DNA from 2 places in the Enterococcus innesii genome. Region 2 is predicted to be linked to the other one. Evidence: riboswitches for the same ligand, from Rfam matches in the RefSeq annotation. Region 2 holds a riboswitch; the other holds the start of a gene.

Evidence for each region. Region 2 has a riboswitch for thiamine pyrophosphate ahead of thiT (energy-coupled thiamine transporter ThiT). Riboswitches for the same ligand answer to the same signal wherever they lie in the genome.
Region 1: linked by a shared signal. The riboswitch ahead of ENLAB_RS15425 (YkoF family thiamine/hydroxymethylpyrimidine-binding protein) and the one ahead of thiT (energy-coupled thiamine transporter ThiT) in region 2 are both predicted to bind thiamine pyrophosphate.

The regions. Positions count from the first base shown of each region.
Region 1 covers NZ_AP025635.1:3,296,072-3,303,809, reverse strand. The annotation lists gene ENLAB_RS15440 (NAD(P)/FAD-dependent oxidoreductase) at 1-455, shown strand, start outside; gene ENLAB_RS15435 (plasmid pRiA4b ORF-3 family protein) at 548-1,558, opposite strand; gene ENLAB_RS15430 (metal ABC transporter substrate-binding protein) at 1,625-3,169, opposite strand; TPP riboswitch at 3,493-3,592, shown strand; gene ENLAB_RS15425 (YkoF family thiamine/hydroxymethylpyrimidine-binding protein) at 3,687-4,310, shown strand; gene ENLAB_RS15420 (ECF transporter S component) at 4,303-4,905, shown strand; gene ENLAB_RS15415 (ABC transporter ATP-binding protein) at 4,902-6,314, shown strand; gene ENLAB_RS15410 (energy-coupling factor transporter transmembrane component T) at 6,241-6,921, shown strand; gene ENLAB_RS15405 (signal peptidase I) at 6,979-7,497, opposite strand; gene ENLAB_RS15400 (hypothetical protein) at 7,676-7,738, shown strand, end outside.
Region 2 covers NZ_AP025635.1:1,905,219-1,912,956, forward strand. The annotation lists gene ENLAB_RS08860 (patatin-like phospholipase family protein) at 1-1,406, opposite strand, end outside; gene ENLAB_RS08865 (class A sortase) at 1,482-2,198, opposite strand; gene ENLAB_RS08870 (hypothetical protein) at 2,430-3,218, shown strand; gene thiT (energy-coupled thiamine transporter ThiT) at 3,273-3,845, opposite strand; TPP riboswitch at 3,897-3,998, opposite strand; gene ENLAB_RS08880 (ribose-phosphate diphosphokinase) at 4,180-5,154, opposite strand; gene glmU (bifunctional UDP-N-acetylglucosamine diphosphorylase/glucosamine-1-phosphate N-acetyltransferase GlmU) at 5,271-6,644, opposite strand; gene purR (pur operon repressor) at 6,822-7,646, opposite strand.

The sequences.
Region 1 (7,738 bases), 1.4 Mb from region 2:
TGCTTTCCTTTGCCACCAACCTGCCGACAAACAGTTGGCCGGTCGCCATGCTAGAGGGTGAAGGTGACTTGATTCCCTTCTCTAATGGTCAAATTTTACTAGGAGCCACCCATGAAAACGATGCGGGTTGGGATTTAACGCCTACGGAAGCTGCCAAACAGCAATTGATGACAGGAATCGGTGCTTTTCTTGAAGACCCCGAAGCACTCTTTGCGACGCCAATGACTATGCGGGTCGGCACACGTGCTTACACCTCTGATTTTGCACCTTTCTTTGGGGAAGTGCCTGATGAAGCAAATTTGTTCGCCGCCAGTGGACTTGGTTCTTCTGGGTTAACGACCGGGCCTTATATTGGTTATCTGCTAGCCAATCGGATTAATAATACGCACACTCAACCAACAGATTTCTCAAGTTACACCAAACCGATGACAGAATATATCAAGAAACGCCTTTGACAGGAAACTGCTAAAAAACCACCAGAATCGTTACGGTCTGGTGGTTTTGTTGTTTGATTCTTATAAAATTACGGACAATTTCTAGCTACTAGCTAAACATATTCTCCAGTTTCCCAATAATCGAGTAAGACTTCATTGATAATCTCACGATCCAGTGGTTCTCGCATATCATCATCAAAGGCATCTTCGATCGGGACATCGCCAACAGCTTTGATACAAACCGGAACGACGGGATCTGGGTGATCTTCTGCGGTCAACACTTTTTCAATTTTAATTTTATGCGTCCAATCTGCCCCCATATCATAAATGTAGGTCATGGACTTACAGTATTGAAAATCTTGGTCAATACCGGACGCATCGGTTGGAACGGAATTGCCTAAGCCGATCGATTTCGAACCGGCAATAAACAAGTACAAATGTTGATTCATCCACTCAAAGGCAATCTGGATCAACATATGCAACTGCTCATAGGTCACTCCTGCAGGAATGATCAAACGACGCCAAATTGGCGGACGGTATCCTTCTAAATCAATACGGACTTGATAGGCGACCGGCGTATCCGCCGTGTCATCAAAAGCCGTATGTTTCGTTGGAAACGGGACGATTTTTGGCGAGATTGTAGCAATACGCGGGTCATCAATGGGCAATAGTTCATGTTCTTCAGGATCGGTGTCTTGAATCATCGCTAACATCGCTTCTTTCTTTTCAGCTGACCAAAACTGGGGTTTGGACATCCGTGCGAAAAAGATAGGTTGTTTTTCAGCCAATACAAAGGCGATTTCTTGGTATTGTGATTTGGTGATATGCTTTTCTTTATACATGCAGTAATAAAAGTCTTCAATGGCTGTTTTGGCAAACGGAAGAAAATTTAAACTGTACGGTACTTCTTGAGGCAGCATTTCGGTATACACCGATTCGACAAAGACTTTGTCTTTTAATTTAGTCATGCCACCATCTGTTTCCGCGCAAAAGATCAAGTAAAAAACAGGATCTAAGTAGTGTTCAAGATCGTCGTCACTAACCACACTTGGTCCGCCATACAAATCAACGTGATCCATCATGCGGTCAATCACTTTCGCTAATTTCTTCAATGTTTTTTCCAAAAAAATTCTCGCTCCTTCCTATCAAGTTTACTTTGACGAAAAGAGCGAGGATTGTCAATCTTTTTTTTAATGGGAGAGCATTTCCTGTGCAATTTCTAATCCGCTCATCCCCGTTGGATAATAGGTCGGCCAATGTTCCATTTCCTCTAGTAACGCTTCATGACTCTCGTTACCAAAGTAGATATGGAAATGATGGGATGCGCCAGGAGCGATCATATGGTCACTAAATTGGATATATTTGAATGCCGCATCTTCATCGGTGCTTTCAAATAAGAAGCGTACACCACGATTGCCAGCTGAGTAGTTCAAGATCTCTTTGCCAGAATACACATAATTTGCTTCTTTCTCGGTACCATCATCGAAAATAAATGTCATTGTGTTGTCTGTGATCTTGATCTGAGCGACATCTGTTTGATAACCAGTCGTGTAATATTCTTTGTATTCGTCAGCCGTCATTTTCTTGTCCATTTTTGCTTTATAATCAAACACTTGGTCCAGTGTTCCGTCTTGTAAAAATGGATAAACGGATTGCCAATCTCCTGCCCAGTCAGATAAAGCACGGTCTTTTACGTCGGCATCCTCAAAATAGCCGTTATAAACTGTTTTTTCTTTTTCAGCTTCAGCCATTTCTTTGTCATTTGCAACATCGGTGGTTTTTCTCAAAGCATCACGGTTTTGTTCCATAATCGAAATGTAGTCTTCCCCGTTGTCCATCTGTTCTTGGGTCAACCCTTCTAATGGATTCAAAACAGCCAATTCGACGCCTGCTTCTGACGCTAACGTTCGGGCAATGCTGTCTTTGGCGTTTTCTTCAAAATAGATCGTTTGAATGCCTGTTTCTTGGACGAACTCTTTTAGTTCTGCGATTCGTGAAGCGGAAGGCTCTTCACTTGGTGAAAGACCTGAGATTGGCACTTGCGTTAGCCCATACTCCAAAGCTAAATAACCAAAAGCAGCGTGTTGGGTCACGAAATGATTTTGCGCTGGATTGCTGAACGCTTCTTCATATGATTCATGGAGGTCTTGTAACTGTGCCAAATAATTCGCCGCATTTTCAGCAAAGGCTGCCGCTTTCGCTGGATAAGCCTCACTCAGCTGGTCACGGATCGCCTCTACTTGTTTCATGGCTAAGCTTGGGGCTAACCAGACATGGGGATCTAATTCATGAGAATGACCATCATCGCCATGATCATGGTCATGATCGTGGTCGTGATCATCGTCACCGGGTAACAGGACCATTCCTTCGGTGGCTTTGACCACTGTCACGTCTCCATCATTTAATGTGGCTTCAATCGAAGGAACCCACATTTCCATATTTTCATTGTTGTAGACAAAGACATCCGCATCTTGGATCTTTGCCATGTCCTTTGCAGAAGGTTCATAATCGTGGGAATCAGTGCCCGCGGGCATCAATAATTCAACCTTCCCTTCATCCCCTACAACTTGACGAGTAAAATCATACATCGGATAAAACGTAGCCATGACCTGAATTTGTTCATTCTCAGATGATGCGTTTCCTGATTGCTCGGTCGCATCAGATCCTCCTTGTCCACAAGCAGCCAAAGTCAGGGCCACAGCAGATAACATAGTTATTTTAAAAAACTTCTTCATTTTTGAAAATACACTCCTTTTTATTTTCCTCTTTTTCTTCCCTTTGGAAAAACGTTGATAAATCAATTACGATTTACAAAAACAAAACGTAACGTTTACGTTTTACCATCGGTTTTATACTTTACACAACTATTTGAATCCTGTCAACTTCTTTTTTAGATGTTTTTTTATATGTAAAAACCTTCATATGTACCACTGCTGATATCACGGAAGGATCGCTAAGTAACTCCTTTGATTCGTCGGAATCGAGCGATTTGCAAAAGTCACTATCTATTGTCCTTTGTCGCCTCCTATGCTACACTCGAGGGGTAATTGAATAGAAGATTATCCACTAGGGGCGCTTTATGCTGAGATAGACGTATGTCTGGTCCCTTAGAACCTGATTTGGTTAGTACCAACGTAGGGAAGTGGCAGCGCATGATTTTTCGCGTTCCCATTTTTTCTGTCTACGTGTGGATAGAAAAAGGAGGAACGCTTTTTTTGTAGACAGAAAAACAATCGAGAGGAGAAGAGAAAAATGTCAAATAAACCAATCGTCTGTGCAAAAGATGGAATCGATATCACGGGGTGCCGGGTGAGCTTGTACCCAATGAAAGACCATTTCGCGCAACAAATTTTAACAAGTATCGAAAAAACGAATACGAGTGCTGTTTGGCAGCAAACCGACCTGTTTAGCACCCTTTTTCGTGGGGAAGCGCCCAGTGTCCTAGACGCAGCAGCAGCGCTATTTATCAACGCCTACGAATCCAAGACACACCTCGTGGGTGAGTTTACCTTTTCCAAGGGCTGCCCCGGGGACACTGCAGGGGACACGTTTTTGAATGGCGAACAGGTGCAACCCAATAAAGGAAAGAACCTTGCGAATGGTGACTTTTTGGTTGATTGCAAATATTCGTTTTATGTATTTGGCGAAAATCATTATATGGAAGAAATCGCCACGATCGTCCAGCTGGCAGAAACTCATGGCTTGAGCCCTCGTTCCGCTCACTATGTGACGATGCTGACGGGATCAGCAAGTCAACTCTTTGCTTATTTTGAAGCCGCATTAGCTTATGCCCATGACCATCTTCCCCACTATGTTCTGGAAGCGACGGTTTCAGTCAATAGCCCTTCAAAAAAGGAGGCGATGCCACATGACTAAGTGGGCGTTGAAAGATGTCATCATGGTAGGAATTGCTTCGCTGATTTTTGGCGTGATCTATCTTGGGGCTGTCCATTTCGGATTGCTATTAGGGACACTTCTAACCCCCTTTGGTTTATCTGTCTTAGCCAATGAGTTTATCTTTGGTGTTTGGTTCATGGCGGCAGCTTTTGCCGGATATGTGCTACGTAAGCCGGGGGCAGCTACGATCACTGAAATGATTGCGGCTCTTTTAGAAGTGTTTATGGGGAATTTTTATGGACCTATTATTTTTATTAGTGGTTTTGTACAAGGGATTGGAACCGAGGCCGGCTTTGCATTAGGCCGCTACCGCCGCTATGGCTGGTTTCCTTTAGTTACTGGAGCCGTGGGCGCCACGATCACGAGTTTTCTTTGGGGAATTCTTCGATCAAATTTCGTTGACTTGCAATGGCAGTTGCTGTTGGCGATCTTTCTTATTCGCTTGCTTTCTTCGTTGTTCTTTTCAGCCTTTTTGGTGAAGATCGTCTGTGACCATCTGGCACGAATGGGAGTCCTCAACAGTTACCCTATCGCTAACGATCAAACGATCACCGTCCAACGGGAAATCGTATGAGTCTGTTAGTAAAAAACGGCTGTTTTTTGGTGGATCAAAAGCGACTTGAATTGACTCTGTCTTTGGCCCCTGGTGAAACAAAGGGAATTTATGGTGCTTCAGGATCAGGGAAAAGCACCCTTTTCTATCTTTTAGCAGGACTCAACGAGAAAGGTTTTGAGGGAGGAACATATACGATTGACGGCCAAACGATGAGCCAACTCTCCATCGGGGAAAGAAGCACGTCCGTCAGCTTATTGTTTCAAAATCCTGATATGCAGTTTTGTATGGCAACACCTCGAGAAGAGCTGCTTTTCTGTTTAGAGAATCAATGTATTCCCCAAGAAGACATGCCAAACAAAGTGGCTGACGCTTTGGCATTTTGCGAGATCACTCATCTTGCAGATCAACCTTTCACGACCTTGTCTGGGGGTGAAAAACAGTTAGCCGCATTGGCTTGCTGTTTGATCCTAGAAAGCCAATACTTGCTTTTGGATGAGCCCTTTGCGAATTTGGATACGGACACCAGCAAAAAAGTCATCCGAAAACTGCAGCACATTCAACAAAAGAAAGCCATTGGTATTTTATTGATCGACCATCAAATCAAAGAGACTGCTAACTGGGTCGATGAGTGGCTATTGATTGAAGAAGATTTCAGAACGATCGATCAAGCAGCGATCCGTGACCTTGATCACCACATGCGAAAGACACTGCCGCTTGCAAAAAACAAGTCGTCTTCTAACAAAAAACGGCTATCTTTTCAGCAATTCCGATTACCGATCCGCAACCATGAGATTGTTTTTCCCAATTTTGCATTTGATGGAGGCACACTGATTGGGATCACTGGACGCAGCGGCAGTGGCAAATCTTCGTTTTTAAAAGCTATTTTGCAGCAGCATGCCTACAAAGGGGATGTTCTCTTGGCAGGTAAACCAATCAAGAAGCATCCGTCACCTTTTCGCTCCATCAGTTGGATCATGCAAAATCCGCAAGACCAATTTTTGGCTGCCACCGTTGCCCAAGAGCTTAGCCAAGGTAGCGCGCCGACCAAGAGCGAAAAGCTACTAGCAAAATTGCGCCTGCAAAATAAGAGCACTCAGTCACCTTTTCGACTGAGTCAAGGACAGCAACGGCGCTTGGCTGTTGCCTCTTTACTGCAACGCCCGGTCGACCTGCTGCTCGTGGACGAACCGACCTATGGTCAAGATATCAAACAAGCTTGGCAGATCATGCAGCTATTAGCCGAAAAAGCAACCACTGGCACGTTAGTTTTGATCGTTAGCCATGATATCTTGTTATTGCAACAGTTCTGCTCCCAAATCATTGATTTTAATCTTTATGAAAAGGAGGATGCTGATGCGCACGCTAAATCCAACAGTCAAATTATTCGCCATTTTAGGGCTCGCCTTACTGGTTTCTTTTCAAAATAATTTCAGATTAAACCTGCTACTTTCGGTCCTGTTCTTTGGTATTACTGTAAACGAACGCTCCTTGAAAAAAAGTCTTTTGCTCTTTTCTGCATTGACACTGGCAGCTACAGGGGTCTTTTTCACTGGACTCCTTTATTACCAATGCAATCAAGGCGGTCCCTCCTCTACAGCAGCTATTCGCTATGGTCTTGATATGGCAAGCCGTATCTATTGCTTTGGCATTCTAGGAAGCTCCTTCAGTGTATCCACCACGATCAATGAATTGATTTATTCACTGCAGCAACAGCTGCGTCTGCCTGCCGTTTTTGCCTACGGTCTACTGGCTGCGTTTCAAATTGCTCCCATTATTCCAGCAGAGTATCAGAATATCCGTAATAGCATGCGTTCCAGAGGAATCTCGGTCAATCCGTTTTCATTTAAAATGCTGATCCCTTTATTGGTCAAATCGATTCGTTGGTCTGAATTATTGGCGACTGCCATGCTTTCAAGAGGTTTTGACAGCGAAGCCAAGCGAACTTACGCAAACACCTTTCGCGTCACTTTCATGGATGCACTATTTCTATCCTTATGCCTGGTAATGGGACTGGGGGGGACACTCATCCTATAATCAAAAAAAGAGAAAAAGACAAAGAAACCCTGATGTTTCTTTGTCTTTATATATATATTAAGAAGTGATCGTCTTTTTTACTGAACCAGATTTTATTTGATAAAACGTGACGAACAAGGTCGTTGCTAAAATATACAAGGCGAAAAGCAGATACATGTTTTTAAACAGCTGGATCGTCGTTTGATTCAACCAAGCCCCAACTTTTGGGATATAAAAAATCGGCTGGCCAATCACTTGGCTTTTTTGAATTTCTTTGGGCTCCATCTGGTTTTGATTGTCACCAATGGTGTACAGTACTGATTGGTTTTCCGCAACCGCAACGATTCGCCGGGTCCGCATTTGTCTACCTTGATCGACATAATACGTTACTTCGTTGCCAACCACTAAATTATCTTCTGAAGCATTTTTAACAAAAAGCAGCGTTCCTTTAGAGTATGTCGGTTCCATTGCATCACTCGTAACAATAGCCATTGTGAAACCAAATGCATGCGGTATTACAACAGTTAGGACAGATAGCAGCATGAACATCAGAACAAAAAGTGAGAGCATGATACTTTGTTTTGGAAAAAGCTTCATTCTTTCCTCTCCTTCTAAACCTCAGTTTACTTTATGATTCTATAACATAATTCTTTTTTTTTCAAATATTTAAAAACGATTCATTGAATTTTTATACGCAACTCTGTCTATTATTATTTGACTTTATTTAATCATATATATTATGCTAAAGGCGATTAAAAAACAGAGGAGAAAAAATATGCCTTTTTTAAATAACAAATTGTTTTTAAAACGTTGGATCCCCTTCATCCTTCTGGTTCTA
Region 2 (7,738 bases):
TGCTCATAAATCACCGTAGGCGCTAGATACAATACTTTCGCGGTACACTCTATCAGTATACGCCCCCACTGCTCAAATGGCACATCCTGTTGATAGAATTTACGCATTTTTTTCCAAAATTCTTTTTTCTTTAGTTCCTGATAAAGCAACGGGTCTGTCTGGCGTAGCTCTTTCAAAAAGCCCCGCCATAACGGCTGAAAATCAACCGTCTTTTCAAAGGTATACCAATGGCCTTGGTATTTGCCGAACACTTTCAAGGTTTCCAAATAGCCTAAGGTCATATTATCCAGCGAACGCTGGGCATCAAAAACCAAAAAGCTGCCTAAGGACCAAGGAGACCCTAACGAAAGTTGCGCAGTTTCTTCCGTCACAACCGTCCTTTTATTGATGCCGGGTCCTTGGACATCCACGGTGATACATTCCGTTGCCCCTTGCTGGACAGCGACATCGATGGGCAGGTTATTGCGATAGCCGCCATCGATATAATAAGCATCATTAATTTTTTGCGCCTGCATTGCTGGATAAAATGACGCGGATGCCAACAACCAATGCAGATTTTCCTCTACTGCGGATGGATCAAAGGCATAAACCGTCTCCTTGAAGTCGGGCAGACGAGTCGTACAGATCAGCAAACGACAAGCAGTTTGGCTGAATTTTTCTTGATCAAAGGTCTTTTGCAAAAGCTTTGCCAAGGGTTCGGTACTGGCGCCGTTGCTTTTGACCGCTTCGCGGACCAGCGAGTTGGCTTGATTCATCAAATCCCGCAGCGTTTGGGCTCGTACCGAAGCAAGCGGATAGTGCAATACTTGCTCGCTGGAGATATTTGCCCATAAATCGACGGCCGCTTCCACATCGTTCATTAAAATCAAGGCGCCATTCAACGCACCAACGGAAGTTCCCGTGATCCATTCAAAGGTGATGCCCCGTTCTTGCAGCGCTTGCCAAACCCCGATTTGATACGCCCCATGAGCACCGCCACCGCCTAAAACCAGCGCCGTCTGATAAGCTAGCGCTTTTTGATACCCTTGAGGGACCACCTGATACCCTTGCTGGATAAACCACTCAGCCAAGGGGGTCCGATGAGGGAGCTGCCACAAGACGGCTGCTACAAAACGACTGCGGGCAAAGCTTTCTGTCACAGCTAGCAGTTGTTTCCAAGTAAACTCGGCGGCTGCTTCCACCAGTAGATTGGTGATAGTCAGTGTCTTTTGGTCAAAATCAAACTGCCCAGCAAGGTAAAAGCGGCCATAACGGCTGTCGATCTGCCAGCCCTGCTGCGCCATGTCGGCAAGAAAGGCTCGTCGCGCTTTTGAGTGCGACTCAAAAAAGGAAAAGACCAGTCGGCTTTCTTGAAACCCTGCCCTTTGTGCAAGAAAATCGATCGAAGTCAGTTTTTTCACTTTCATCAAGACGCCTCCTTAAGCAAAAAAGAATAGACGAATGACACGCCGGCTGCCGTACCACTCGAGCTATTCTTTTGATTAAAATGTTCGTTGTGCCATGTTGAATGCTGCCAACATCTCATCCGTGGCTTCATCGACTGGCGTCACAGATTCCAAATCACCTTGGATCACACGACGGGTGACACCGCCCATTTCGCCACAGGTGATCAGCGTGATCATTTTGCGGCCTTCTACTTCGTCAAGCAAATAGACATCGGTCGGATCGACCCGCACAGAAGAAGTCGCGGTATACGTGTAAATATTTTCCAGATCGGTCACATAGATAGCCGCCCCAATGGCGACATCATCCAATGGCGTAAACAAAAGCTCTGGCGATTGGGCGCGATGGCTGGCTAGTGCGTAATTGCCTTCCCCCATTTTTTGGGTGGGACTTAACGTACCAGCACCATACAGCAAGGCCTCGTTGGCCAAGCCTTTAAAAATCGGCAGATTGATCCCCACACTAGGAACCGCCACGCCGCCGATCACTGGCAAGGCTTTGTTGCTCAGCTGCGCCCGTAAGACTGCTTCTGAACTTGCCGGCTCCACGGCATCAAAATCAAAGGTCGCTTCCGCTTCCATATTTTTTTCCACATCACTGCGATCAATGGTGCCGACTGCGTATGCTTCACCTGTTTGTTTAATAAAATAATTTTTGATTTGATTATTAAAAATCAATGCTAAACCAATCAATAACAGCAAAAGCAAAAAGAGATTGCTCAGCCAATTTGAAAGTCTGCGTTTCTTTTTTCTCATAGGTTTTCGTCTCCATTAGTTTCTTCTTTTATCATACCAAAATCCTCATAAAGACGCCAATTTTGGCCAGTTTTTTTACGAAAAGACAAGATTTGCCTTTTTTTGTCGAAAAAGGGAACTTAAAAATTGTTTTTTCTGTTATTTTGTAATATAACTTTAAACGAAAAGATACAAGCAATTTTCAGCGCTTTGTTGTAGAATGAACTTAGTAGATAGGAGGGATCGATCGGCATGTCTAACACGATTTACGTACATATTGATACAACCAGCAATGCCGTCTTGACCCGCGGGCTTGCCCCCCAAGATTTTAACAAGAGCATTGTCCATCAGCCCAAGAATCTGCTCTTGCTTGATCCTTCCAGTGATTTCGGCGAATTCGACGGTCATACGGGCTTAAAAGTCATTCGTGGAATGGAAGATGTCCAACTGTTTTTTCAGCAGATCAACAAAGGTCGTATTGCTGAAGAAATGAAGTGGATCGATTTTAACGATTACGAGATGGTCAAAGAATTGACGCCTTTAGAGATCTCCGAATTGTTATATTTTGGCCACATGAAGACACACCTCCACTCCCCTTTCTTTTACAAACTGCAAAATAACTTTGTTTTCTTTGACTTAAAAGATGCACGTTCCCGTGTTTATTATCGCTATTTAGATGAATATTACCGGATCTTGGCGGATCGGATCACCCGCATCGTCTTAGAAAAAATCAATGATCGCCTCTCCTTTTTTAAAAAAGCAACACCGGTTGAAAAGCTCGATTTTAATTTGCTGAAAGAATTGCGGGGAATCATGCAAGAAGGCATCGTCTTCTGTCTGACACAAGAGCAACTGATCGATAAAACTTATACGATCCCGATCTATCTGTCAGAAGATGCTGGCTTGAAAAGCACATTGGTCAATCAAAAAGAGTTAGATCAAATTGCAGTTTTGCGCTACTCAGCCAGCAAAAAAAACTGGTCGTTGGAAATTGATCAAGAAGATTTGGCTTTTGGCTTTTTCGACAAAAAAATGTCTTGATGCTTCTCTTTTTCAAAGAGCATCAAGACATTTTTTATGATTTCATTTCTAAAACTAAACTTTCGGCACAAATAATTTTGGAGCGGCCTTGACTAAGAGACCTAATACGACCCCTACATAAACGATATTGATGATGACCGATGACCCATTAAAGATCAAGGAATACAGATACGGACTTTGTCCTGGCGGTGCGTACATTCCCCAGACAAAAACCCCTGCCCAATAATGCCAAAACCAACGGCTAATCACCGCCACGATGCCCCCTAAGACGACATACCACGTAACGTTTTTGCTGTTTTGACGGATCGCTTGCTGGATTTTATTAGCAAACATGCCGCCCATCCCACCAAAAGCAAAGGCAAAGGGATATTCAAAGATGATCTGTGGAACGGTGATAAAGTTACGCATCGCACTACCAATCAAAATATTCAGCAAGCCCCACATAAATCCCGCCGTCATTCCCGGCAGCACCCCGCGACGATACGAATACAAGACCAAGGGCACGAGCCCTAGAGACAAGTCGATACTGGAATTGGCTGTCTGGATCGGGATATACGACAAGACGACCCCGATAGCAGCAATCATCGTTCCTTCCGTCCACACTTGCAGCGACATTTTTCGTTTCAAAAAAACTCCTCCTTTAGAATCATCACAATTCACAAAGGAGAAGTGTTAGACACTTCAACTCGTCACAATTCCTACGTTCGCATGATCGAAACAGGTACGAAGGGTTTAGAGTACTCTCATTCTCAGCCTTTGCAGACTCCCCTTTGTGATTAGATTCTATTTTATTTTTTGCTTGCGTTTCGCAAGTCACTTTCAAGAATACCATAAATTGGTGAAAAGAAACATGACTGCGATCGTTTTTTCTAAAAACATCCTGAAACTCCTCAGAAAAAAACAGCCAATGAGGGGCTAAAGACCGACCATTGGCTGTTGTTCTCATGCATATGAGACACGATTAAATTGATAATTTTGATTCAAACAGTGGACTTACTGGTTTGTTCTCATGGATTCGTTTGATCGCTTCGCCCATCAAGGCACCGACACTGATCTCATCGATTTTTTTCGACTTGCGGTCTTCTGGCAAGTGAATCGAATCTGTCACAACTAGATGCTCAATGGCCGAATCTTCGATCCGTTCCAAGGCAGGTCCTGACAAGACAGGGTGAGTACATGAGGCGTAAACACTTTTAGCTCCTGCTTGTTTCAACGCGTTCGCAGCCAATGTGATGGTACCCGCAGTATCGATCATATCGTCGATCAAGACACAAGTTTTGCCTTCAACATGACCAATGATATTCATGACTTCCGCTACGTTGGCTTTCGGACGACGTTTGTCGATGATCGCGATTGGTGACTTAAGAAACTCAGCTAATTTGCGGGCACGAGTCACGCCCCCGTGGTCTGGTGAAACAACGACGACATCATCGCCTTGAATGCCTCTTTCCAAGAAGTAGTTGGCGATCAATGGTGCACCCATCAAGTGGTCAACGGGGATATCAAAGAACCCTTGAATCTGTGAGGCATGCAAATCCAGTGTAACCATGCGGTTCGCACCGGCTTTTTCGATCATGTTTGCTACAAGTTTTGCGGTGATTGGTTCTCTTGATCGCGCTTTGCGGTCTTGTCTTGCATAACCATAATAAGGCATTACTACATTGATCGTCTTCGCACTGGCGCGCTTCAAAGCATCGATCATGATCAGCAATTCCATTAGGTTATCGTTTACAGGGCTGCTGGTTGATTGAATCACGTAGACGTGGGCACCACGAATACTTTCTTCAATATTCACTTGGATTTCACCATCGCTAAATTGTTTGACTGAACACTTACCTAATTCAACACCTACTGCAGCTGCGATTTTTTCCGCCAAAGGACGATTTGAGTTCAGAGAAAAAATCTTCAATCTTGGATCAAAATAATGATTTGACATGAGAACCTCCACTTTCTTTGCGTTCATCTAGAAAAAAATGACTCCTTTTTACTAGAATCTTCTTCCTAATAAATAGTAGTCATTTTTCCTTAAGAAATCAAGTCATTTCGCTATTTCTAATTTAGATAAGGCAACTTTTTCGCGTAATCCGCTTTATTTTCCTGACGGGCGCGGGCAATCGCCATACTGTGTTTAGGAACATCTTTGGTGATCGTTGAGCCAGCAGCGATCATCGTTTCCTCTTCGATGGTTAATGGCGCAACTAGATTGGAGCCAGAGCCGATAAAGCAATTGTCGCCGACAGTCGTTTTGAATTTGCTCTTGCCGTCATAATTAACAAAGACTACGCCGCAGCCGACATTGATGTTTTTGCCTAAGGTCGCATCGCCAACATAAGACAAGTGTCCGACTTTGGTGCCTTCACCAATCGTCGCATTTTTGACCTCCACAAAGTTACCGATATGGGCATGGGCCAAAATTTCCGCATGGGGACGAAGATGGGCATTAGGACCGACATCGGCGCCATCATGGATGATGCTCTCCTCGATCGTCGATGCCTTGATCGTCACTTGGTTGCCGATCTTGCTGTCTTCAATTTCAGAAGCTGCCGTAATGACACAATCTTCTCCGATCGTCGTCTTCCCTTTGATGATCACACCGGCTTCGATCAAGGTATCTGAACCAATCACAACGCCTTCGTCGATATAAGTCGTCGCCGGGTCGATCAAGGTCACGCCGTTTTGCATGTGCTGACGGTTGATCCGCTGGCGCATCAAGCGATTGGCTTCGGCTAAGGCGATGCGGTCGTTGACCCCTAAAGATTCATGGAAATCTTCGGTTTGATAAGCAGCGATGATTTTGCCGTCTTCCTTTAAGATCTCGATAATGTCAGTCAAATAGTACTCCCCTTGGGCATTGTCCGTATCTAATTTTGCCAAGGCGTCAAATAGCAATTCATTGTCGAAGCAATACGTTCCAGTATTGATTTCTTGGATCAACGCTTCTTCGGTCGACGCATCTTTTTGCTCAACGATTTTCTCCACGATACCGACATGATCCCGTACGATCCGGCCATAGCCCGTTGGATCTGCCGCTTGTGCCGTCAAGATCGTCGCCGATGCATTTTTCCCTTGATGGTAATCGAACAAGTTATTCAAGGTTTCCGTCGTCAATAACGGCGTATCCCCACTAATTACTAAGGTCGTGCCTTTTTTGCCCTTTAAAAATGATTCGGCTTGAACGACAGCGTGACCGGTACCTAATTGTTCGGCTTGTAAGGCGTAATTGGTGCGATCCCCCAGTTGCTCCTTGACCATTTCCGCCCCGTGACCAACGATCGTCACGATCTCTTCAGGATTTGTTTCCACCACTCGGTTCATGATGTGCTCCACCATTGGCTTACCGCAAACCGGATGTAACACTTTATATAACTTCGATTTCATGCGCGTGCCTTTTCCAGCCGCTAAAATTATTGCAAAACGTGCGTCCACGTATTCCACTCCTATCAATCTGAAGGATTTTTATTCATTGAATTTCCTATAAACAGTTTAGCCCAAGTACTTGTAAATTTCAACGATTTAAGGAATCGCCACCTAGACCAATCAAAAAAAGACTGGCAGCCGCCGTTTTAAAAACAGCTGCTTGCGCCAGTCTAAGAGCCACAAAAATCAGGCTTTTTTCTCAAAATAATTTCCCGGTACTACCGAGATCGTTTTGGTCTGGGTATCGACATCTTCAACATAAAGCAGAGAGCTGTAATCGCTGATGGCCCGCTTGCCTTTGAATTTCGTTTCGGCAAAAACCGTAATACCGACTAATTCGGCCTCAAATTCTTCAATCAAGCTCTTCATCCCATTGACCGTGCCGCCGCCTTTCATAAAGTCATCAACCACCAATACTCTAGAGCCGCGCTTTAAGCTGCGTTTGGATAATTCCATTTTTTCGATGCGCTCTGAAGAACCAGAGACATAATTGACACTCACGGTCGAGCCTTCAGTGATCTTGGAATCACGACGCACGATCACGAAGGGAACATTCAAGTAGTAAGAGACTGCTTGAGCGATCGGCACTCCTTTAGTAGCAACGGTCATCACCGCATCGATTTGTTCGCCTAAATATTTGGAAGCGATGATGCGGCCGACTTGGCGCAGCAATTCCGGTTCGCCTAATAAGTCAGATAGATAAACATAGCCGCCAGGCAACAAACGGTCTTGCTCAGACAAGCGTTCTGCCAGCCCTTCGACGTACGCATACGCTTCTTCTTCAGAAATTTCAGGCACAAAAAAAACACCGCCAGCAGCGCCTGGCACGGTATCAAGAATGCCTGTTCCTCGTTCTTTAAAGGTCTTTTTGATAATAGATAAATCTTCGCTAATCGATGATTTTGCAGAGGCATATCGTTTAGAAAAGAAGGACAATGAAATCAATTCATGGGGATGATTCAACAAGTAATGTGTCATATCGATCAGTCGTTCACTTCGACGTATTTTCACACCGGACAACTCCTTTAGTTTATTCGCCTTATTATAAGGCTTTTTCGGGATAAATGCGAGCATTATCTGAAATATTGCTTATATTGTTCGGT